4 regions of the Turicibacter sp. TJ11 genome follow, and region 1 is predicted to be linked to each of the others. Evidence: riboswitches for the same ligand, from Rfam matches in the RefSeq annotation. Region 1 holds a riboswitch; each other region holds the start of a gene.
The links. Region 1 has a riboswitch for lysine ahead of JRC48_RS04565 (transporter substrate-binding domain-containing protein). Riboswitches for the same ligand answer to the same signal wherever they lie in the genome.

Region 1 (6,133 bases):
TAAGCACTTGATGTGGAATTAACGTTTCAATTTTCGAAGCTAAGTGACAAATTTCAGGATCTTTTAAAGCTTTAGAGTCTTTAATTCCCATTGTTTGTAATTGATCGATTAAATGTTGTTCAACATAAGCACAGCAAACGACTAATGGACCAAAGTAATCACCGGTTCCCACTTCATCACACCCAACGGCACTTAATGTTTTAATCGTTGCTGGAAGTGAAGATGTTAATGCTTTTTTGGATGAAGACATAGTAGGTGATGATTGCCATTTAGCTGCTTCGATTTCAGGTGATTTTCCTTGGAAGACGACTTTTTTACTTAAGTAAGCTGTAATCGTACAATGAGAAGTTTTTGCTTGAAAAAGTGTATGATTGGGCACTTTTATAATCTGGTTTTGATAGGTTTGATACATTTTTTCTAATTGTTGCTGAGATACTGTTAGTGTGATTGTTGCCATCTTTACACCGTCCCTTTTTAGATATAAGTTTAGATCCGTCATCTAAATGAACGTTTATCTAACCTTATCCATATAGATATGGAAACAGAAATATATTTCATCATTTTATAGCAGGATTAGTTAGGAATTCTTTTTAATACTAAGACAGACTATAGTCCAGCTAAAAGTTTTTACGATATGAAAAACTTATCTGGACTTATAGATATTATAATTTTACCAAAAAACATCTAAAATTCCTATGTCTAATGACAAACATGGGGTACACTATTGATAAAACCATTGCTGATTAAGCAAGAGTAAAAAGCTTAAAATGAACGCTTATTTCTTAGTTATCGGATTCGTTCGAAGGCTAGGTTTTTATTTGTTTTTATGTTAAAATAAAACAGATCAAATTTTTTCATTTTTTAAATTAGTTGGAGTGAGGTAAATGAAACAAGCCATTCAAATATTAGAATTTAATAAGATTAAACAAACGGTTGACTCATTATGTGCTTGTTCACTTGGTCAAAAGCGAGTGGAGTATTTAACTCCATCGGTCGATGAAAAACAAGTGGAGTATTCACTAAATCAATCTGAGGAAGCTTTACGTATTATTTTAACCTTAGGAGAAGCCCCATTAGGTGGTGTGACAGATATTACAGAAGCGATTAAACGAGCAAAAATTTCTGCGATGTTAAACGCACAAGAATTATTATCGATTAGTCGCTTATTATATGCGGTTTCACAATTAAAAGCATTCGCAGAGCGTTTAAATGAAATTAAAGTAGAAACACCTATTTTTTCATCACAAGTGAGTAGTTTAGTTTCTTTAAATAATTTACAAACAGCTATTAATGATTGTATTGATGAAACAGGGTATGTGTTAGATAGTGCATCACCTGAGTTACGTAGTATCCGTCGTGCGATTCAAAGTACGGAAGCAAGAATTAAAGAGCGTTTAAATCAAGTTGTATCCGAACGTCGTAATAAGTTAACAGATGGTATTGTGACGATGCGTAATGATCGTTACGTGGTTCCAGTTCGTGCGGAGGCAAAAAACACATTTGGTGGAACGGTTCACGATCAATCTTCTTCAGGAAATACGTATTTTATTGAACCTAAAGAAGTGGTTGATTTAAATAATAAGTTACAAGAATATCATGTAGAAGAACGTCGTGAAATTGAACGTATTTTACGCGCTTTAACAGAAGAAGTGAAAAAGTTCGTTGATGCATTAGCCGTTAACGTGGATGTCCTTGGTGAAATTGATTTTATGTTTGCTAAAGGTAAATATGCTCGTATGATTCAAGCGACACGTCCAACGATGAACACAAAAGGAATTATTCGATTAGTCGCAGCTCGTCATCCATTAATTGATCCGAAAACTGTTGTTCCAAATGATATTGAACTGGGTGATGAGTATACGACGATTGTGATTACCGGACCAAATACAGGTGGAAAAACAGTCACACTAAAAACAGTGGGATTATTAACATTAATGGCTCAATCAGGACTTTTAATTCCAGCTCATGAAACATCACAGTTAGCGATTTTTGATCATGTTTTTGCTGATATTGGAGATGAACAAAGTATTGAACAAAGTTTATCAACCTTTTCATCGCACATGACTAATATCGTTCGTATCATGGAACGTTTAACGGTTAATAGTTTAATCTTATTTGACGAATTAGGAGCGGGAACAGATCCAAAAGAGGGAGCATCACTAGCTATTTCTATTTTAGATTATGTCAAAGTTCGTGGAGCAAGAACGATTGCCACGTCACATTATCCAGAATTAAAAGCGTATGCTTATGAAAATGATGATGTCATTAATGCATCAGTTGAATTTAATATTGAGACATTATCTCCAACATATCGTTTATTAGTTGGAGTTCCAGGACGTTCAAATGCCTTTGAAATTTCAAAACGCCTTGGATTAAAAGAAGTTATCTTATCATCAGCTCGTGCTTATGTTGAAACGGAACGTACAGAGATGACCGATTTAATTACAAAATTAGAAGATCGTGGACTTGAGCTTGATCGCGAAATTCAACTGTTACAAAAGCAAAATCAAGAAGTAGAAGAGATGCGTCTTGATTATGAACGTAAGATTGCGAAGTTTGAAGCCGAGCGTGAACGTGTCCTTGAAGACATTAAAAAAGAAGCGTTTGAAAATATTCGTCAAGCGAAAGAAGAGGCAGAACAAATCGTAGCAGATTTACGCCAAGCGAAAAAAGTCGCCGATTTAACAATTAAAGATCATGAGTTAACAGAAAAATTAACCTCACTTAAACGATCAGAAGCGAAGCAAGCAGAACAATTTAAACGTAAAGCTAAAAATAAAGGACCATTAAAAGCTGGAGATGAGGTCATGGTGCTTTCATTAAGTCGTCAAGGAGAACTCATTGAAAAAACGAAAAATGGTGAGTGGATGGTACAACTTGGAATGATGAAAGTTAACATTAAAGAAGAGGACTTAGAATACATTCGTCCAGCGGTTAAAAAACAAGAAACGAAAAAAGGTAAAGTGATTCATAAACGTAATACAAACGTAGGGATTCAATTAGATTTACGTGGAGAACGTTATGAAGATGCGATGTTACGTTTAGATAAATACTTCGACGATATTTTATTAGCGGGATATCAATCCGTTACCATTATTCACGGACATGGTACAGGTGCACTTCGTCAAGGGGTTCATAAATATTTAAAAAATAACAAACATGTCGCTTCATTTAGATTTGGTGGAGCTGGTGAAGGTGGAACGGGTGCAACCGTTGTTGAATTGAAATAGAATAAAAGACATAGGATTAGCCTATGTCTTTTTGTTTAAGAGGATAGAGTTTATAAATTACAGTTATATTTTATTAAAAATGATTCTAAAATAAATGATCTTGAAATATAAAATGAATAAAATTAATTAACAATACTTGCACTATATGTAAAATTATGGTATATTAACTTCAACAAGAAAAAATCGTATAGAGGTAGCGGTGCGTCAGAGTACTATTTGGAGTCGGCAGACGAAGAAGAATAGGAAAGGTAATCATCGCCGAAAGTTAGCATTGGCGGATGTCTAGCTTGGGGTTGCAGGGAATACCTGTAACACTCCTTCAGTAATGAAGAGGAGCTATTAATACAACGAACTTTAAAAGTAGTCGTGTTTAATAGCACGGCTTTTTTTGTTAAAGAAAATCAAAAGGGGAGCGTCAAGCATATGAAAAAATTTATTGGAGTTTTAGCAGTTGGTTCGTTATTAGTTGGATGTGGAGCTAATCAAACAAATGAACAAGATCAGTTTATTGTCGGAATGGAGTGTAACTATGCACCGTTTAACTGGCAAACAACTCAGCAAACAGACACAAGTGTTTCGATTGGTGGAGCGGGACTATGTGATGGTTATGACGTCAGAGTCGCTTCAAAAATTGCGGATTCATTAGGAAAAGAACTAGTGGTGAAAAAATTAGATTGGGACGGGTTACAACCTGCACTTGAGTCAGGGGAAATCAATGCGATCATTGCAGGAATGACGGCAGATGAAGAACGTGAACAAGGGATTGATTTTACGACACCATATTTTGAGTCAGAAATGGTCATGATTGTAAGAGGAGATGGAAATTATAAAAATGCAACATCAATTGCTGACTTTAATGGAGCAAATGTCATCGGGCAAATGAATACGAGCTATGATGAAATTATTGATCAAATTCCTGGAGTTAATCATTTAACGCCACGTTCAAGTTATCCAGAATTAGTTCAAACGTTATTAAGTGGTGAAAGTGATGGAATCACGGCAGAATTACCAGTTGCTGAAGGGGTTGTTCAAGCAAATCCTGATTTAACGATTGTTCAGTTCAATGAGGGACAAGGATTTGATGTGGATACATCAGTTTCAATTGGGTTAAAAGAAGGTAGTCGAGGAACGGACTTCTTTAATGACGTTCAGTCTGCTTTAGATTCAATTTCAGAGGCAACACGTGATGAGTGGATGATGGCGGCACGTGAGTCAGCGCCAACAGGGGAGTAGGTCGAAATTTATGATGTTTCAAGTTGACTTTTTAGAAAAAGCTTATCGTTTATTTACAAATAATTATCAATTGTTTTGGTACGGAATTAAAATGACGTTATTTTTAGCGTTATTAGGGACGCTTTTAGGGCTCATGATCGGTTTAATCTTAGGAGGCGTTCGTGCAATTGAGATTGAACCACGTGACTCAAGAAGTGCTAAGGTAACTAAAAAAACCTTACATGCATTAATAGGAATTTATGTTTGGTTCTTTAGAGGAACACCAATGATGGTTCAAGCTATGTTTTTGTATTATGCACTACGTCCGGTTTTAGGATGGGATGCGATGACAGCTGGGATTGTCATTATTTCAGTTAATACAGGTGCTTACATGTCAGAGATTATTCGTTCTGGAATTCAGTCGGTTGAACGTGGACAAGTCGAAGCGGCACGTAGTATCGGAATGAATAGTGTGCAGACGATGATCTACATCGTTTTACCTCAAGCCATTAAGAATTCATTCCCATCGATCGGTAATGAGTTTATTGTTAATATTAAAGATAGCTCAATGCTAAACGTGATCGGAGTAATTGAATTATTCTTCCAATCACGTTCAGTAGCTGGAAGTGCCATGTTATACTCGGAAACTTTTTTCATTACATGTCTCATTTATTTAGTTCTTACAACGATTACCTCTCAAATTTTAAGATTAGTGGAAAAGAAAATGAATATGCCAAAAACATCTTTTCCAGCATCCCAAACCATGCCGAACTCGCTAAGCTAAGGAGGGATTAAAGTGGAAGCAAGTCAAATCATTAACATTCATGGATTAAAAAAATATTTTGGGAATTTAGAAGTTTTAAAAAATATTGAATTTCAGGTCAATAAGGGAGAAGTTATTACCATCATCGGTTCAAGTGGAAGTGGAAAATCAACCTTATTACGTTGTATTAATTTATTAGAAAACCCAGATAGTGGACAAATCTTTTATCAAGGAAAAGATATCCTAACAGGAAGTATTAATATTAATCATCATCGTACAAAAGTAGGAATGGTTTTTCAAAATTTTAATTTATTTCATCATAAAACAGTTTTAGAAAATTGCATGATGGGGCAAATTAAAATTTTAAAGCGTAGCAAAGAAGAAGCAAAAGAAAAGGCAATGTTTTACTTAAAAAAAGTAGGAATGGAACGATTTGCAGATTGCAGTAGCACTCAATTATCGGGTGGCCAAAAACAACGTGTAGGCATTGCAAGAGCGTTATGTATGGATCCTGAAGTTTTACTTTTTGATGAGCCAACAAGTGCACTCGATCCAGAAATGGTCGGTGGCATTTTAGATGTCATGAAGCAGTTAGCAGATGAAGGATTAACGATGATTATCGTGACCCATGAAATGGGATTTGCTAAAGAAGTCAGTGATCGAGTGGTGTTTATGGATCAAGGGGTGATTGCAGAAGAAGGAACACCTGAAGAAATTTTTATTCATCCAAAGCAAGAGCGAACAAAAGCCTTTTTACATCGTTATTTATCAAATAGCTTGTAACCGTTAGTTTTCTAACGGTTTTAAACTATCTACTGATCGTAATCTTTGTCTTTTTTTAGTATAAGTAATTGTGAATGTAAAAATATAAGTGTGAGATACTATGAAAGAAAGTGCAAACTATTTGTAATTTCATGCCAATATGGTA
Region 2 (6,133 bases), 1.1 Mb from region 1:
GATAATATGAAAAATCTTCAGCAATCATCATCGGATCAATTTCAATTAAATGCTCACCTAGTTTTGACTGAGAAATCAGATCAAATAAAGATGGATCATTCATAATACTTGGATACATATCCGTCAATTGAGTGCTTACTTTAACATTAAACATCAGCTCAAGCCCATGATTGATTTCATTCATTCGTTTTTTAATCATTTCATAAACGTCTTCACTGAACGCCCGAATCGTTCCAGTTAACTCTACCTTTTGAGCAATAATATTTCGACGCTCACCACCGTTAATCGTTCCTATCGTTAGGACACCTGCCTCAATTGGATTTAAATTACGACTGATGATACTTTGATAACTATTAATGAGCTGTGCTGCAACAATAAGGGCATCATTTGATTTATGAGGCATTGCCCCATGCCCTCCAACTCCTTCAATCATAAGATCTAATTCACCCGTTTGAGCAGTCATCGCTCCTGGACGTAATCCGAATTTTCCCTCTTCAATCTCTGGATAAATATGCAGTCCAAAAATTGATTTAACGTTAAATCTTTTTAAAATGCCTTCCTTCACAATAACCTCTGCTCCACCTGGACCTTCTTCAGCTGGTTGAAAAATGAAGAGTAGACTTTTTTTCAAGCTTGAAAGAGTTGAAACGTAAGTAGCAAAGCCAAGAAGAATGGACATATGGCCATCATGTCCACAAGCATGCATTTGTCCTTCAATAGTTGAAGCAAAATCTACATTTGTTTCTTCTGTAATACTTAATCCATCCATGTCTGAACGAAAGGCAATACATTCTTCACTTACTCCTTTGCGGTAAGCGAGTATCCCTGTTTTAGCAGTCGAATACACCTCATAACCAAGCTTCTCTAGTTGCTCTTTTAAATAGGAGGACGTTTGAAACTCACAAAAACCAAGCTCAGGAATTTGATGTAAGTATTGTCGATGCGTTTGAACCACTTGTTTAAAATCCATAGGACTTTCCCCCCTTATAAATTCAACTCTTTTGATAAAACCGAAACAGCTGTTTCTTTATATTTAGTCTCAATCATGTAAGAAATACTAATTTCTGATGTTGTGACTTGTTTAACCTTAATGTCATGATTCGCTAAAAGTCTGAATAATCGTCCACTAACTCCACTTTGATTTCTCATTCCAATGCCGACGACTGAAATTTTTGTCATTTCTTGTTCAATACTAACTTCAAACCCTTCATTAAATTCACTCATTATTTTTTCAATAATAAATAAATCATCTTTTGGGGCAGTGAATGATAAGCTAATAACTCCCGATAACGGGGCGGTTTGACTAATCATATCGACATTAACATTTTCTTGCGCTAACTTTTCAAAGATCATCGCGATATGTTCTATTTGATCAGGAATTCGGCTAATCGTCACCATTAAGCTATCGTCACTAATACTCAAACCAGTAATAATATTTTCTTCCATTTTTTCATCATACTCCTTAATATAAGTTCCTTCCACATCATTCATACTTGAGGCAACATAGATCGGAATGTTATATTTATAGGCAATTTCAATGGCTCGTGCTTCCATAACACCAGCCCCTAAGCTTGCCATTTCCATCATTTCTTCATAGCTCACCGTCTGTAACTTTTTGGCTTGTGGATATAACCTTGGATCAACGGAGTAAATCCCATCCACATCGGTATAAATATGACACGGACAATTAAGTTTAGCGGCTAATGCAACAGCTGTGGTGTCTGATCCACCGCGTCCAAGTGTCGTAATGTCTCCTTCATCATTAATACCTTGAAATCCAGCGACAACGACGATTTTTCCCTGTGATAAATAATTCTGAATTTTGTCACTATCAATATCTAAAATTTTATTTTTCGTATGGGGACCATATGTTTTAATTCCCGCTTGAAATCCTGTTAAAGCAATCGCATCATAGCCAAGCTCTTGAAACGCCATCGATAATAAGGCGATTGAAACTTGTTCTCCGGTTGATAAAATTAAATCAAGTTCTCGCCTACTTGGATTTTTTGAAATTTCTTTAGACATCTCTACTAAGTGATCCGTTGTTTTTCCCATCGCTGAAACAACAACGACCATTTCATATCCATTTTCTTTTTCTAAAATGACACGTTTTGCAATTTTTTTAATTTTTTCAAGCGTTCCTACTGACGTTCCCCCGTACTTATGAACTAGCATCCTCATCTGATTCTCACCCCTATTTAAACTTCTAGTGACAGCAACTCTTCTAAACTTTGTCGTTTACAAATCACCTGAGCTTCTCCATTTAAAACTGAAACGATTGCAGCCTTTGGAATTTTATTATAATTAGATGACATGGAATAACCGTATGCTCCAGTTGAGGCAATAATGAGAATGTCCCCAGTTTCAATTCCTTTAATGTCCACATCTGTAATTAAAATATCGCCACTTTCACAGCACTTTCCTGCAATCGTTACTTGCTTTGGTTCACCTGTACGCATTTTAGTGACAATCGAACATTCATAACCTGCTTGATATAAAGATGGGCGAATGTTATCGGTCATTCCCCCATCAACACCCACATACGTACGAACATCTTTTATATCTTTCATCGAACCAACCGTATAAAGGGTACTTCCAGCATTTGCAACAATTGAGCGTCCGGGTTCAATGACAAGAATCGGTACTTCAATTCCTAGTGCCTCACATGATGCTGCTGCCCGTTCAATGATTGCCTCACAAAATTGTTGAATGGTTTTGGGTTGATCTTTTTTCGTGTAATACACGCCCATTCCTCCACCTAAGTCAACTTCTTTAATTTGGATATCATAGCATTCTTGAATCTCTTTAACTAATCTCATCATAATATCGACTTCATCTAAAAAAGGTGTCACATCAAAAATTTGTGATCCGATGTGAGCATGTAAACCAATCAATTCTAAATGCTGATATTGATGAAAATTTGATAAACATTCAGACAAATCACCATTTGTTAAGGTAAAACCAAACTTGGAATCAATTTGCCCCGTTTTGATATAATCATGAGTATGAGCTTCAATTCCGGGTGTAATTCTTAAATAAATCGCTTGCTTCATCTGTTTTTCTTTACAAAATTGTTCTAGTAAATCGAGTTCATAATAGTTATCAACAACAAATCGTCCAACCCCTAAATCAAGTCCCATTTGTATTTCTTCAATCGTTTTATTGTTTCCATGAAACAACACTTTTTCCATAGGAAAATTAACTTTATGAGCCGTATATAACTCTCCACCAGATACAACATCTAAATAAAGTCCTTCATCTTTAATCAAACGACACATATGTAAAGGTAAAAAGGCTTTACCCGCGTATGCAACTCGATTATTGTTTTCTTTAGCTTTAAAATGCTTCATGTATTCTTGACAATTTTTTCGAGCTAATTGTTCATCAAAAACATAAAGTGGCGTTTGATAAGTTTGAGCTAATTCTAAACAGCTCATCCCTCCAATATAAAGTTGATCGTTTTGTACCATCATCGTTCCATGTAGTTTCATTTTATAGTCCTTTCTTTACGGTAGAAAGAAGCCCATTTATATAATAAAAACTCCCTTAACTAGTCATTAAGGGAGCCTCTAAAAGCTATAATAAATCTAACTAAATTTAAAATAGCTTTATTGATTAAATGTAGCTCAACACAAATAACTATTTGTGACAGTGATACATATATTTTATGCATCCCCAGGTCTATAACATTAAAGCATCTGTTATAGCCTTCGGCAATTCTTCCTTTCACCATAAATCATCGTGCTTACCTCCTTATGGTTACTCTTAAGTCTCGCGGCCTCTACCCTAATTCATTTATTATCTTATTATCTATTCTAGCTATTTACCATCATTTGTCAATTGAGTTTTTTGAATTTATTAGCTTAACGTTTATGTGATCTTATCCATATAAGTGGCGGTATTTTTTTATCCAAGAAAAGTTTTTAACTTCATTATTGTCATCTGGGTCTTTTTTTAGCTTGGTATAGAGAGAAAATATTTTATTTAAACTCAAATTAAGGTATGATAAAACTAATCTATATAGAAACAGATAAGTATTTGACATCTAATGTTTATTATCAAAACTAAGGATTACTTGACTTATCAAGACATTCTATGGTCCAGCTAAAAATTTTCTCTAAAGAAAATTTATCTGGACTTATATATTAAATGAAATGAGGTTATGTGATGTTTGAAGAACTTATAATGCAACCACTTTCTAATTTTTACGAAGAAGGTTCATATGATGAAATTCCGTACTGTGCCAACTGTAATCTAGAAGTTGGTCCAGGGGGACGTGTTGATTCACGATTTCCAACGAATGATGATTACAATCGCTGCTATCAGTGTGTTAATAAATAGTAAAAAGTAATTCATCGTGTATCTTACTGAGTCACTTAATAACATGAAAAAGGGATGTTCATTTACATTAAAAATGACATCCCTGATTTTTTAGCGAACAGTATCTAATGTTTCTTTTAAGATCGAAACTGATTTTGTTAACTGTTCTTGTTCTTCTTTTGAAATATTTAAATTGAATACTTCACGAATTCCGTTACGGTTAATAATAGCTGGCATTCCGGTAAAGATATCATGAAGTCCGTATTGCCCATCTAAATAAACAGAAACTGGTAAGACTGAGTTTTCATCATTTAAAATAGCTCTAACGATACGCGTTGTACACATCCCAATACCATAGTAAGTGGCACGTTTACGTTCAATAATATGATAAGCAGCATCACGAACATTAACGTAGATTTCTTCTAAGTCTTCCATTTTATATTCTGGATGATCTTTGATAATATCAAAGATTGGTTTAACACCAACTGTTGTGTGTGACCATAATGGAGTTTCTGTATCTCCATGTTCTCCAACAATATAACCATGGACATTACGAGGGTCAACATCTAAATATTTACCAATTTGGTGACGTAAACGGGCTGTATCAAGTGTTGTCCCTGTCCCAATGACACGATTTTTTGGTAATCCTGATTCTTGCCAAGCAATATAAGTTAAAACGTCAACTGGGTTACTTGCGATTAATAAAATCCCATTGAACCCTGATTTCATGACATTTCCAACGACATCACGCATAATTTTAGCGTTTCGTTCAACTAATGCTAAACGTGTTTCTCCAGGTTGTTGATTAACTCCGGCTGTAATAACAACGATATCAGCTGATTTACAGTCTTCGTAATTCCCAGCCCAAATTTCGATATTTTCAGGTCCAAAAGGAATCCCATGGCTTAAGTCCATAGCCTCTCCTTCTGCTTTTTCATGATTAACATCAATTAAGACTAGCTCTTCAGCTCCACCTTGATTCACCATTGAATAGGCGAAACTCATTCCTACAAATCCTGTACCAATTAACACCACACGGCGTGTTTCAGTTTGCATAATAATACCTCCTTTCAAAATACTTCATTATTATATGTATCTTCCATATTTCTAAAGATAATTTTTATCGATAATTTTTGGTTATTGTTATATAAATTGGTTTTTATAGAGTTAGATTAAACGAGCTTATCTCTTAAAAATAATGCTCATTGTTTTTTTTAATTATTTACATCTATGATAGTAATCCTGATTAAGAAAATGAGTCTGATCGGATATACAAAAATTTTGTGTTCAACTACATTAGTTACTAAGTTTATTCATATGAAAAGGAGAGATAATATGTTACAGTTTAGAGCTGCTAAGTTTGATGACCTTTCGCGTATAATGGAGATTATCAAACAGGCACAATGTTATTTTAAAAAACAAGGAATTGATCAATGGCAAAATGGCTATCCTAATTCAACCGTGATTAAACAAGATATTGAAAAAAAAGAAAGTTATGTTTTAACTAAAAATAAAAAAATTATTGCAGTCGCTGTTATTTCATTTGAAGAAGAGCCGACTTATCATCAAATTTTTAATGGTAAATGGAAAAGTCAACAAAAGTATGCCGTCATGCATCGAGTCGCTGTTGATTCTTCTTTTAAAGGGATGAGCATTGCTTCTGAGTTTATTTTTCATACTGAACGCATGTGTAAAGAAAATGCAATTTCAAGTATTAGAATTGATACTCATGAAGATAATCAATCCATGCAAAAGTTATTAGCTAAAAATCAATTCAGCTATTGTGGCATTATTTATTTATCAGATGGTAGTA
Region 3 (6,133 bases), 1.3 Mb from region 1:
ATGCGATTCGCACAGTATTTTTATAAATATAAGATATCTTATGGAGGGATGAACAAATGATAAAGTTCCTACAACGTATCGGTAAATCGTTAATGTTACCAATTGCCTGCTTACCGATTGCAGGTTTAATGCTTCGTTTTGGCCAAGCAGATGTCATTGAAGCATTAGGTTTTATTCCAGGTGTTGATATGGTTTTACCATTTTTAGCAGCAGCCGGATCAGCTTTATTTAATAACTTACCACTGTTATTTGCGGTTGGTGTTGCTGTTGGGTTATCAGATGATCAAAATGGAGCAGCGGGATTAGCTGGAGTTATTTCATACTTAACGCTAACAAATGTTTGTGCAGAGTATTGGGGACAACATTATGCAGTAGATATCGTTGGAACACTAGATATTTCATTTTTAGGTGGAATCATCGCTGGTGTTATTGCAGGTTTAGCCTATAACAAGTTTAGAAACACCAAATTACCAGAATTTTTAGCCTTCTTTGGGGGACGCCGCTTTGTCCCAATTATGACAGGACTTATTTCATTTGTTGTTTCTATTCCACTAGCTATCGTTTGGCCAGTCATTCAAGGCTTTTTAGCTAACGTATCCATTCAAATTGCAGGATTAGGAGCATTTGGAGTTGCAGGGTACATGTTCTTTAACCGTTTATTAATTCCGTTAGGATTACATCATGTGTTAAATTCATTTTTCTGGTTCCAATTAGGAGAGTTCAATGGAGCAACCGGAGATTTAAATCGATTCTTTGCAGGCGATCCAACAGCGGGACATTTTATGGCTGGATTTTTCCCAGTTATGATGTTTGGTCTTCCAGCTCTAGCGTTAGCTATTTATTTTGCTGCTAAAAAGGAAAAACGAAAAGCAATTGGAGGAATGTTACTTTCATTAGGATTCACCGCTTTTTTAACAGGGGTAACTGAACCTCTTGAATTTTTGTTTATTTTCTTATCACCTATCTTATTAGTATTACACGCCTTACTATCAGCTATTTCAGGATTTATTGTTGATTTATTAGGCATTTTACATGGTTTTACGTTCTCAGCTGGATTTCTTGATTATATTTTAAACTTTAACTTTGCCACTAAACCATTACTTCTCTTAGTGGTTGGAGTAGTTGTAGCCATCATTTACTTTACTGTCTTTTATTTTGCAATTATTAAGTTTAACTTGCCTACTCCTGGTCGTGAGGACGACGAGGATGAATTTACAGAAAATACAGTTATTAGCGGAGATTATAAAGATCTAGCAAGACAATACGTTAAATACTTAGGTGGAATTGATAATCTTTTATCGGTAGATAATTGTGCCACGCGTTTACGTTTAGAAGTTAGTGATTCATCACTAATTGACGAAAAAGGTTTAAAATCAGTGGGTGCTCGTGGAATTGTTCATTTAAATAAAACGAATGTTCAAGTAATTGTCGGTACAAATGTAGAGTTTGTCTCAGATGCAATCAAAGCTTTACTTAAGTAAAAAAGGAGTCTCCTTGAGACTCCTTTTTATTTGAAGTTATATTAATATAGAAAGAAATTTTTCTTATAATTGATATATAGGGATGTAAAAATGGGTCGAAAATAAGAGTTTTTTTATCTACAACACTAAAAAGTATCGGATAATTAATAGTATTTTATAAAATAATGTTGTTTTTATGTATAAAATAAGATAAGATAAAATTATAAATTAAATAGGTTTTAGATAGAGGTGCGGTAATTAAGAGTACTATTGAGGAGTGAAGACGTTGATTCAATAGGAAAGGAATTCTCGCCGAAGTCTATAGCTGATACTTTAAGGCTATAGAGCTGGTGTTAAGTATAATATGCTTAACATTGTCACAATAACTATTGTGGAGAGCTATCATTCCAGATTTAAATCATCCTAACTTAATTCGGTTATATGATAAAAGTCTTGAGTGATACTCAGGACTTTTTGATTGCGATGTTAAAGTCCCTTTAATTACTGTGGAGAATTATCATTTAAGAACTGGAAGTTAAGGGTGGTACTTTTCTTTTCTGAAGGTCTTGAGTGAATGGCTCAAGACTTTTTACTTACCTCCTTAAACTAAAAGCTATTTAAACATGAAATAAAAGGAGAGAGAAATATGTTAAGCTTAAAAAGAGCAAAAACACACGAAAAAGAGGGAACCAAAGAGTTTAAAGTTCCACATACATTAGTTATTATTTCTTTTATTTTAGCGATTGTTGCTGTTGCAACTTGGGTTTTACCAGCAGGAGCTTATGATCGTATCGTTAATGATGCAGGGAGAACAGTCGTTGTTGACGGATCATTTAGTTATGTTGAACAGACACCACAAGGAATTTTTAGTTTACTACAAGCTCCATTAGAAGGAATGATGGGTGCTTCTGAAATTATCGCATTTTTATTTGTAGTTAGTGGATCAATTGCGATTATTACAAAAACTCGTGCCATTGATGCCGGAATGACAAATGCGGTCAAATCATTCAAAGGAAAAGAAATGTTAATGATTCCGGTGATCACAGGATTGTTCTCAATCGGTGGAGCTGTCTTTGGAATGACGGAAGAAGCCATTCCATTTATTACAATGCTCATTCCTTTATGCTTAGCTTTAGGGTATGATAGTATTATGGCGATGGCCATCTCTTATATGGGATGTATTGTTGGTTTTGCTACCGCAATGATTAATCCATTTTCAGTTGGTGTCGCACAAAATATTGCTAACGTACAAGCTGGATCAGGTGTTGGATATCGTACATTAGTTTGGGCTGTAACAACGATTGCTGCTACATTATTTTTAATGTGGTATGGTCGTCGAATTAAACGTAATCCAGAGTTAAGTCCAGTTTATGAAATTGATCAAGCTCGACGTGAACAATTAAAAGAATCAGAGAATGAGCATCTTGAATTTACGACTAGACATAAATTGATTTTATCGTTAATTTTACTTTGTTTAGCGGGAATTGTCGTTGGAGTTTTAAAGTTTGATTTTGGAATTTCTGAAATTGCAGCATTATTTTTAGCAACTGGGATTGTGTCTGGGCTTATTGGACGCTTAAGTTTAGATGATATGGCTAATTCATTTGTTAGCGGAGCAAAAGATATGATTGGAGCAGCTGTTGTTGTTGGGTTTGCTCGCGGGATTGTGATCTTAGCTGAAAATGGTCAAATTATCGATACGATTCTTTATCAATTATCTAATTTCATCGGTCAATTACCTTCATTAGTTGCTGGATATGTCATGTTCTTTGTTCAAATGTTCATCAATTTCTTTATCTCATCAGGTTCTGGACAAGCAGCCTTAACAATGCCGATTATGGCACCACTTGGAGAGTTAGTAGGTATTACACCACAAACATCTATTTTAATTTTCCAATTTGGTGATGGATTCTCAAATGCTATTTTCCCAACAAGTGCAGTATTAATGGCTTGTTTAGGGGTATCAGGTATTCCTTGGTCAAAATGGGTTAAATGGATTTTACCGTTACAATTAATTTTTGGAGTATTAGCTATAATCTTTATTACAGTTGCCATCTTAATGGGATGGTCATAAGGAGATGTTAGAATGAAAGAGCAGTTATTAACAATTGGGGAATCTTTAAAAGAACGTTTAGTACAAATGAATCGCTTTATTCATGATCATCCGGAACTTGGAAATCAAGAGTATCAAGCAGTTGAAACATTAACAACATTTTTAAAAGAACATAACTTTGAAATTAAATGTCCTGTAGCAGGATTAGAGACGGCATTTGAAGCTGTTTATGATAGTGGAAAACCAGGATTATCAGTCGCTTATCTTTGTGAATATGATGCGTTACCTGAACTAGGACATGGATGCGGTCATAATATGATCGGTGTGATTAGTGTTGGGGCAGGGGTAGCTCTTAGCAAAGTAATCGATGAAGTGGGTGGAAAAGTTTATGTCTTTGGTACACCAGCAGAAGAAACAAATGGTGCTAAAGTAACGATGACAGAAGCAGGGGTCTTTAATGGATTAGATGCGGTCATGATGGTTCATCCTTCTGGCTATACAACAGAAAGTGGAACTTCACTTGCAATGGAAGCTTTACAATTTGATTATACAGGGCGTCCTTCACATGCCGCAGCATCTCCTGAAGATGGAATTAATGCTTTAAATGCAGTCATTCAATTATTTAATGGTGTTGATGCGTTACGTCAACACGTAACATCAGATGTAAGAATGCATGGAATCATTACAAATGGTGGGGTCGCTGCTAACATTGTACCTGAACATGCAACAGCACAATTTTATATTCGCGCAGCTACTAAAGAATACTTAGCAGTTGTTAAGGAAAAAGTGTTAGGGATTGCTCAAGGAGCAGCTTTAATGACAGGAGCAACGTTAGAAGTAAGTAACTATGAGTTATCTTACGATGATTTAAAAACAAATGAGATTCTTTCACAAACGTTTAACGAAAATATTCGTTCACTAGGAATTAAAGAAATTCATCCACATAAATCAAGTACTGGATCAGTGGATATCGGAAATATTAGTAATATTTGTCCAACCATCCATCCTTATATCGGTATTGCTGATTGTGAAATTACAGGACATTCACAACAAATGGTTGATGCAACAGTAACGGACTTAGCACATGAACGTCTAGTCATTGCAGCAGTTGCTTTAGCTTACACAGGATATGATGTATTATCTGGAGCAGTTAAGCTAAAATAATAAAAAACCACCTTTTTAAGGTGGTTTTTACATATATATAAAAATAGTAGAAATATGAGGACAAAGGTGTAAATTTATTCTACTTATGATATATAATGATGAATAGATAGTTATTAGAAAGACAAAAAGTCATAGGAGGACACATGAAAATCAACTGGGATAAGAAATATAATACAATCGCTGTATATGCGTTCATTGTCGTTAGTTTAAGTATTATTTTTTATAACGTTATTTCGAAATTGGAGGCTTTTACAGGAAAACTAAATGAAATTGTGGGGATCTTTCAACCGTTTATGATTGGCTTTGTTATCGCCTATCTTCTAAACTTTATTTTAAAGTTTTACGAAGAGAAAATTTTTAAAGTAAAAGGATTAAATAAAGCAAAGAAATCTTCTATTAGAGGAATTGGTATTTTTCTTTCATATATAACGGCTGGAATTATCATTTATGTCTTTATGCAATTTGTTTTACCGCAATTGATTGAAAGTTTAGTTGGTTTAGTTAATGACATTCCTAAGTATGTAAAAGAACTAACGATCATGGTTGAAAGTCAATTGTATGATATGGATATTAATGAAGAATACATGGCGATCATCAGTAAAAAATTCACGGAATTGACAAATCTATTGATACAGGTTTTAACGAATTTATTACCGATTATCGGAAATGGTATTATGTCTGTTGCATCAAGTATTTGGAACATTGTATTAGGAATTATTATTTCTATTTACTTATTAATTGATAAAGAAAAATTCTTTGCACTTGGAAAAAAAGTGACGGCTTCATTATTTAATGAAAAACATACAAGAGTGATTTTAGATTTAGCTAAGCGCACGAATTTAACATTTGGTCGTTTTATTGGTGGAAAAATTGTTGACTCTGCTATTATTGGAGTTTTAACTTTTATCATTTTAACAATTTTTAAAATGCCCTATGTTTTATTAATTTCTGTCATCATTGGAATCACGAATGTTATTCCATTCTTCGGTCCATTTATAGGGGCTATTCCATCAGCGATTATCATTTTATTTGTTTCCCCAATTCAAGCCATTTGGTTTTTAGTCATCGTACTTGTTATTCAGCAAGTTGATGGAAACATTATCGGACCAAAAATCCTAGGAGATTCAATTGGAATTTCAGCTTTCTGGATCTTATTCTCGATTTTAGTCGCTGGAAAATTATTCGGATTAGTAGGAATGATTATTGGTGTTCCAATGTTTGCTTTAATTTATTCAATTATTAAAGATGTGATTGAAGCGCGTTTAAAATATAAAGGTCTACCAACGGAAACAACAAATTATATGGATTAAAAAAATAAAATAGAACCTATAAGCTAGACACTTAAAAAAAGTGTGAGCTTATAGGTTCTTTTATTTTATAATAGAATAAAGACAACTTTAGAGAAGAATGGTGAAGAAAATGAGTCAAAAAACATTTACTGAAAAAGAGATGAAGC
Region 4 (6,133 bases), 560 kb from region 1:
ATCCGGATTTAGCAAAGGTAACGAAAGAAAAATTTAATGAAGAACTAACGTTAATTGAAGATAAATATAAAGAGTTAACAGGAAAAGATATGGTTCGTTATTTAAGACCACCTGAAGGCCATTTTAATCAACAAATGTTAGATTGGGCAAAAGAACGTGGATACTATACCATCTTATGGTCACTTGCTTATATGGATTGGAATGTGGATCAACAAAAAGGGGCAGACTATGCCTATCAACAAATTTTAGATCGCATGCATCCAGGTGCCATTATTTTAATGCATAGTATTTCAAGTGATAATGCAGAGTGCTTAGATAAATTAATTCCTGAGCTTCGTCGCCAAGGATACGAATTTAAATCATTACAATATTTAATGACTCGTGAAAATCCAGTCGTGATCGAATAGATGATAAATTTTTATTTGAATTTGTTGGTTTTTGCCATATAAATATCTTCAGAACACATAAAAAACACGTTTCAAACATTTTTTGTACATAATTTTGTGCCATAATAACTATGGATGAAAATGATAATAAATTTTCTCCCCCTTTGATTTTCTTATTCATTATGTTTTCTCACTCCCTAAACGGATCGTGTTCCCCCACGACCGTTTAACGTGTCCTTGAGAGTTCCCCCTCTCAAGGATTTTTTTTATTCTCACATGAAATATTTAACAGTTGATAAAAAAAGTTGAAATTGTTGTTTAAGATTTAAATAGCGTGCCTATAATGATGTTGTATAGAGATAACCTCCCAAGTTAATAGTCTTTCATGGTGGGACTATGCTTTAGACTTTTACTAAAGTTCTCTATTTATCAATAAGTCTAGTGATAGAGTGGTTCGTTTTAGGGTGAAAATTAATCATTCTATCAGAGACTTTCTTCTCCAATTCTTTCAACCTCTCTTTAATATATAAAAAGGAGCTAACACGCAGTTTCCCCCCTGCTGTTAGTTCCTTTTATTCATTTATCTGATTTTTTCCACCTTTGATTTTTGTGCTTTTGCATAAAAAATTGTTGTAATGATACTGATGAACATTACTAGATAAGCTATCCATAAGCTTTCGGTTAAACCAAATGAAATATATCCAAGTGATGCAATAACAGCCGATAAAAGGGCATAAGGTAATTGTGAGTTAAAGTGTGCAGCTAGATCACACCCTGATCCGGTTGCAGATAGTAAAGTGGTGTCTGAAATAGGAGAGGCATGATCTCCGAAGATGGCACCTGATAAAACGGCAGCCATGACAGGAATCATTAAATTCATCTCAATGGCAGCGGCGACTGATCCAGCAATCGGAAGTAAAATTCCAAATGATCCCCAGGATGTCCCTGTGGCAAATGCCATCAAACTTGCCATGATAAACATGACAACTGGAATAAAGTTAGGATTAATATGAGCTGATGTGATGATCGATGCTAAATAACCACCCGCATCAAGAGCCCCAACTAAATCACAGATAGCCCACGCTAATAATAAAATAACGATAGCACCAGTCATTGATTTAATACCTAAGAAGAAAGAATGAAGATATTGTTTTTTTGTTACTTCACCCTTTGAAACATGTCGATAGGTAAGTCCCATAGAAACAATAAGTCCCGCTGCTCCACCCACGCGAAGTGAGGTTGATAACTTGATATTATCGAGAATGGCAAAGAATAAATTAAATTCTGATTCACCACGTACAGCACCCACATAGCCTGTATAAGCCATGGTTAAGACTGTGACGATAATTAAAGTCAAAATAGGAAGGATTAATTCCCACATCGTTCCTTTTGATGACTCAACCTCACATCCGTGAGTACTGATCACTTCAGCACGACTTAAAGACGAATCGTTACCATTTAAAGCATCTTGTTCATACTTTTTCATAACCCCAAGATTTAAGTTATACTTAATGACAACAAAGACCATGAGGACACAAGTGATCACATAAAAATGGTAAGGAATTGTTTGTAAAAAGGCAAAGAACGTATTATAGGTTGCGCCTGTACTTGTAAAAATAACAGCCATCGAACCCATAATTCCGGTTGCCCAACTTGAAATAGGAGAGATGACACAAATAGGTGCTGAAGTTGAATCGACAATGTAGGCTAAACGAGCACGTGAGATCTTTTGTTGTTTAGCTAACGGCTTAGAAACATTGCCAACGACAAGCGCATTAAAGTAATCATCAACAAAAATTAAAATTCCAAGAAGAGCTGAGGTGTACTGAACCCCTTCACGTGAATTCACATGTTTCACAATCGCCTTAGAAAAGGCAGATGCACCACCTGATAACACAATATAAGCGGTAATAACACCTAAAGCTAATAAGAAAAAGAGAATGGATAAATTCCAATCATTTAAAAAACCGAGTAATCCATTTTCTTCGAAAATAAGATTTAAAAAAGTGCCAACTAATGTTTGTATTGTTTGAACGATGCTGAAGTTGGCTAAAATAAAAGCAGCAGAGATGGCACCCATACTAAGTGATAATACAACGCGACGCGTCAAAACAACGAGTGCAATCGTTAAGAGTGCTGGAATTAAGGAATAAATTGTTCCAACCATAATCATTCTCTCCTCAGTTGTTAGTGCAATTGAATAGGGCATTGTTCTTTTGATAAAGAAAAAAGAGCCACGTTGAGTTAAACTCATACATGGCTCTAACAGGTCTAATTTTTAGACAATAGGTGCAAGTATATCATTTAACTCTCCGATCATTAGTCCTCCACTACAATTGTAGTGACAGTTTTACATTTCTTCAATGTAACCCCAGTACTCGTTTGGTTGACACAAACAAGACTTCGGCGTGGACACCTTTTGGAATTTGTCATCGACGTCACTCTCAAAACTCCTACTCATTGGACACGCACCTCTAACTCATCAAAGAGAACAAGAGACATATTCAATTAACCATTATTCTAGCATCTTTTAGTAAATAGTCAAGCCGTATTTATAAAAATCGTTTAAATTGTAAATAAAATCTGTCGTGAAATGTAGGGATTTCGATGTAAAATAACAGGGAATGTGGTAAGATAAATGATAGCTCAAAAAAGCATTGGAGGTTTTAATACATGAATATGTCGCCTTTAAAGGTTGGTCAAGAATTTTTAGTGACGATTAAACGTATCGGTATCAATGGAGAAGGTATCGGTTATTATAAAAAACAAGCAGTCTTTATTCCAGGGACTTTAGTTGGTGAAGAAGTGGTTGCGACTTGTACACGTGTGGCAGGTGGTTACGCAGAAGCGGAACTCGTACGTGTGAAACGTAAATCTAAACATCGTGTGCAACCTGCTTGTGAAGTGTATGGTCAATGTGGTGGATGTCAATTACAACACATGTCTTATCAGGAGCAACTTCGTATTAAACGTGACGCTGTTTCACAAGCGATTGAACGCTATACGAATTTAGATCCAGATGAGTGTGATATTCGTCCAACGATCGGCATGAAAGATCCATATAATTACCGCAATCGCGCTCAAATGCCAGTCGGTTATGATCAAGATGGAATCATGGTTGGATTTTATAGCATGAATTCACGAGAGTTAGTGAATGTGACAGATTGTGACGTTCAATATGAAGAAATTAATACGGTTATTAATCATGCGGTTGATTTATTAGATGATTATAAAGTGTTTGCTTATGCACCAAAAACACGCAAAGGAACAGCACGTTACATTGTGGTTCGTCGTGGATTTAAAACAGGTGAAGTACAAGTGACGTTTGTTTTTGCTAATAATGATTTCAAGAAAATGGATGCGTTAGCGAAAGATTTAATGAAGTATTGTAAAGACGTGAAGTCTGTTTATTTAAACATTAATAATGAAGATACACATGAAATCTTCGGAAAAGAAATGAAACATATTGCGGGAGAAAAATTCATTTCAGATGAGTTAGGACGCTTTAAGTTTAATTTATCACCACGTGCGTTTTATCAGTTAAATCCAGAACAAACGATTAAATTATATAACCAAGTGAAGTATGCAGCGGCTTTAACAGGAAATGAAAAAGTAGTGGATGCTTACTGTGGTGTTGGAACGATCGGTCAATGGGTGGCAGATAAAGCGAGTGAAGTGCGCGGAGTAGATATTACTCGTCAAGCGATTGCAGATGCAAAAGAAAATGCGAAGTTAAACGGATTAACGAATACGTATTATGCAGTAGGAAAAGCGGAACAAATTGTACCAAAGTGGGTGAATGAAGGATTTAAACCAGATGTCGTGATTGTAGACCCACCTCGTACAGGAATGGGTGATGAATTAATTAACATGTTAAAACGTGTTCAACCAAAAACTATTGTTTATGTGTCATGTAACCCATCAACACTTGCGAAAAACTTAAAAGAATTGACGAAAAAATATCGTGTCGATTATATTCAACCGGTGGATATGTTCCCACAAACGTCACACGTTGAAGCAGTCGTACGCTTAGTTCGTCAAGATCGTAAAAAACAACGCTAATCATATTAGACAGTATCTTTGGATACTGTCTTTTTTTATTTAAGGGCTTGAATATCTGCTGAAGTAACTTTTTAGAAAAAACTAACTTTTTCTCTTGCTATGGAGTTCACTTCATCCGATATAATAGCGGTGTAATGAAAGCTAAAGGGGAAAGCGAAGAGTTAATGTTACGATAATGAGTGAAACAGAAAGGTTTTATGTGGGAAGTCAGTTTGAAAAGACAGCATTGAACCTATATATGATAGGTTAGAAATTGACAAATTAATTCGTTGTATTGGAATTAAGAGGATAAGAAACATTAGGTTTTAAATTGAGCGTAGAAGAGGTTAGGGTATGACAATTAAAGAAGTAAGTAAAAAGTATGATATTTCAGTTGACACATTACGTTATTATGAGAAAATTGGACTTCTTCCACCAATTAAAAGAAATTCAAAAGGATATCGTGAATATACGGAAATGGATTGTAATTGGGTGTTTTATATTAAGAGCATGCGTCAAGCTGGTGTTTCAATTGAAGCATTAATTGAGTATGTTTCATTATATCGAAAAGGACCTTCGACCTTGCATTTACGTAAAGCAATTTTGCTAGAACAGCGTGATCAAATTAGAAAAAAAGCGAGTGAAATTCAACAAACACTATCTTATTTAGAGTATAAAATCGAAGGTTATGAAGACAAAATTTTAAAGTTTGAAGAGGAAAAATTAAAATAAGAAATTATTTTTAAAAGAAAGAAGGAATGAAAATGAAAGAAGTTATGTTAAATAATGGAATCAAGATGCCGATAGCAGGGTTTGGAGTTTTTCAAATTCCAGATTTAGAGGAATGTGAACGTGCAGTTTTAGATGCTATTGAAGTCGGGTATCGATTAATTGATACTGCTCAAGCCTATGGCAATGAAGAAGCGGTTGGTCGAGCAATTCAAAAAACATTTGTTCCTCGTGAGGAGTTATTTATTACGACAAAGGTTTGGATTTCAAATGCAGGCTATGAAAAAGCAAAGGGATCAATTGAAGAGTCGTTAAAGAAAATGCAATTAGATTACCTCGATTTAGTTTTAATTCATCAACCAGTTGGAGATTATTACGGAACTTATCGTGCTATGGAAGAGCTTTATAAAGAAGGTAAAATTAAGGCCATTGGAGTCAGCAATTTCTATCCTGATCGATTAGTGGATATTTGTTTATTTAATGAGGTTATTCCAGCAGTTAATCAAGTGGAAGTAAATGTTTTTCATCAACAAAAAGAAGCAGAAAAAGTGATGACAAAATATCAAGTTCAAATGCAAGCCTGGGCACCGTTTGCTGAAGGGAGAAATGATATGTTTAATCAACCATTATTAAAAGAAATTGGAAATCGTTACAATAAGACGGTGGCCCAAGTGATTTTAAGATGGTTAATACAACGTGGCATTGTTGTCTTAGCTAAATCGACACGTAAATCACGTATGGAAGAAAATATTAATATTTTTGATTTTGAATTAAGTGAACAAGAAATGCAGATAATTGCTAAGTTAGATAGAAAAGAAAGTTCATTTTTCTCACATTATGATCCTAATATAATCGAGTATTTGGCTAGCTTATCACGTTAATACATAAACATTTTGATGACAACATTAAGAAGATAAATATTTTAACTAACGTTTGGATAAAAGATTATAATGATTGATGGTTAACTTAAAAGATAG

Region 2: linked by a shared signal. The riboswitch ahead of lysA (diaminopimelate decarboxylase) and the one ahead of JRC48_RS04565 (transporter substrate-binding domain-containing protein) in region 1 are both predicted to bind lysine.
Region 3: linked by a shared signal. The riboswitch ahead of JRC48_RS11260 (YfcC family protein) and the one ahead of JRC48_RS04565 (transporter substrate-binding domain-containing protein) in region 1 are both predicted to bind lysine.
Region 4: linked by a shared signal. The riboswitch ahead of JRC48_RS07460 (Na+/H+ antiporter NhaC family protein) and the one ahead of JRC48_RS04565 (transporter substrate-binding domain-containing protein) in region 1 are both predicted to bind lysine.

The regions. Positions count from the first base shown of each region.
Region 1 covers NZ_CP069349.1:972,048-978,180, reverse strand. Annotated here, with positions in the region: gene rnhC (ribonuclease HIII) at 1-457, opposite strand, end outside; gene JRC48_RS04570 (endonuclease MutS2) at 885-3,230, shown strand; lysine riboswitch at 3,411-3,577, shown strand; gene JRC48_RS04565 (transporter substrate-binding domain-containing protein) at 3,654-4,463, shown strand; gene JRC48_RS04560 (amino acid ABC transporter permease) at 4,474-5,226, shown strand; gene JRC48_RS04555 (amino acid ABC transporter ATP-binding protein) at 5,239-5,988, shown strand.
Region 2 covers NZ_CP069349.1:2,533,721-2,539,853, reverse strand. Annotated here, with positions in the region: gene JRC48_RS12180 (M20 family metallopeptidase) at 1-970, opposite strand, end outside; gene JRC48_RS12175 (aspartate kinase) at 985-2,181, opposite strand; gene lysA (diaminopimelate decarboxylase) at 2,199-3,491, opposite strand; lysine riboswitch at 3,615-3,792, opposite strand; gene JRC48_RS12165 (hypothetical protein) at 4,168-4,341, shown strand; gene JRC48_RS12160 (L-lactate dehydrogenase) at 4,432-5,376, opposite strand; gene JRC48_RS12155 (GNAT family N-acetyltransferase) at 5,656-6,133, shown strand, end outside.
Region 3 covers NZ_CP069349.1:2,346,298-2,352,430, forward strand. Annotated here, with positions in the region: gene nagE (N-acetylglucosamine-specific PTS transporter subunit IIBC) at 57-1,481, shown strand; lysine riboswitch at 1,697-1,870, shown strand; gene JRC48_RS11260 (YfcC family protein) at 2,107-3,534, shown strand; gene JRC48_RS11265 (M20 family metallopeptidase) at 3,547-4,677, shown strand; gene JRC48_RS11270 (AI-2E family transporter) at 4,821-5,987, shown strand; partial or broken gene JRC48_RS11275 (IS3 family transposase) at 6,097-6,133, shown strand, end outside.
Region 4 covers NZ_CP069349.1:1,529,219-1,535,351, reverse strand. Annotated here, with positions in the region: gene pdaA (delta-lactam-biosynthetic de-N-acetylase) at 1-407, shown strand, start outside; gene JRC48_RS07460 (Na+/H+ antiporter NhaC family protein) at 967-2,553, opposite strand; lysine riboswitch at 2,699-2,871, opposite strand; gene rlmD (23S rRNA (uracil(1939)-C(5))-methyltransferase RlmD) at 3,060-4,448, shown strand; gene JRC48_RS07450 (MerR family transcriptional regulator) at 4,782-5,159, shown strand; gene JRC48_RS07445 (aldo/keto reductase) at 5,192-6,037, shown strand.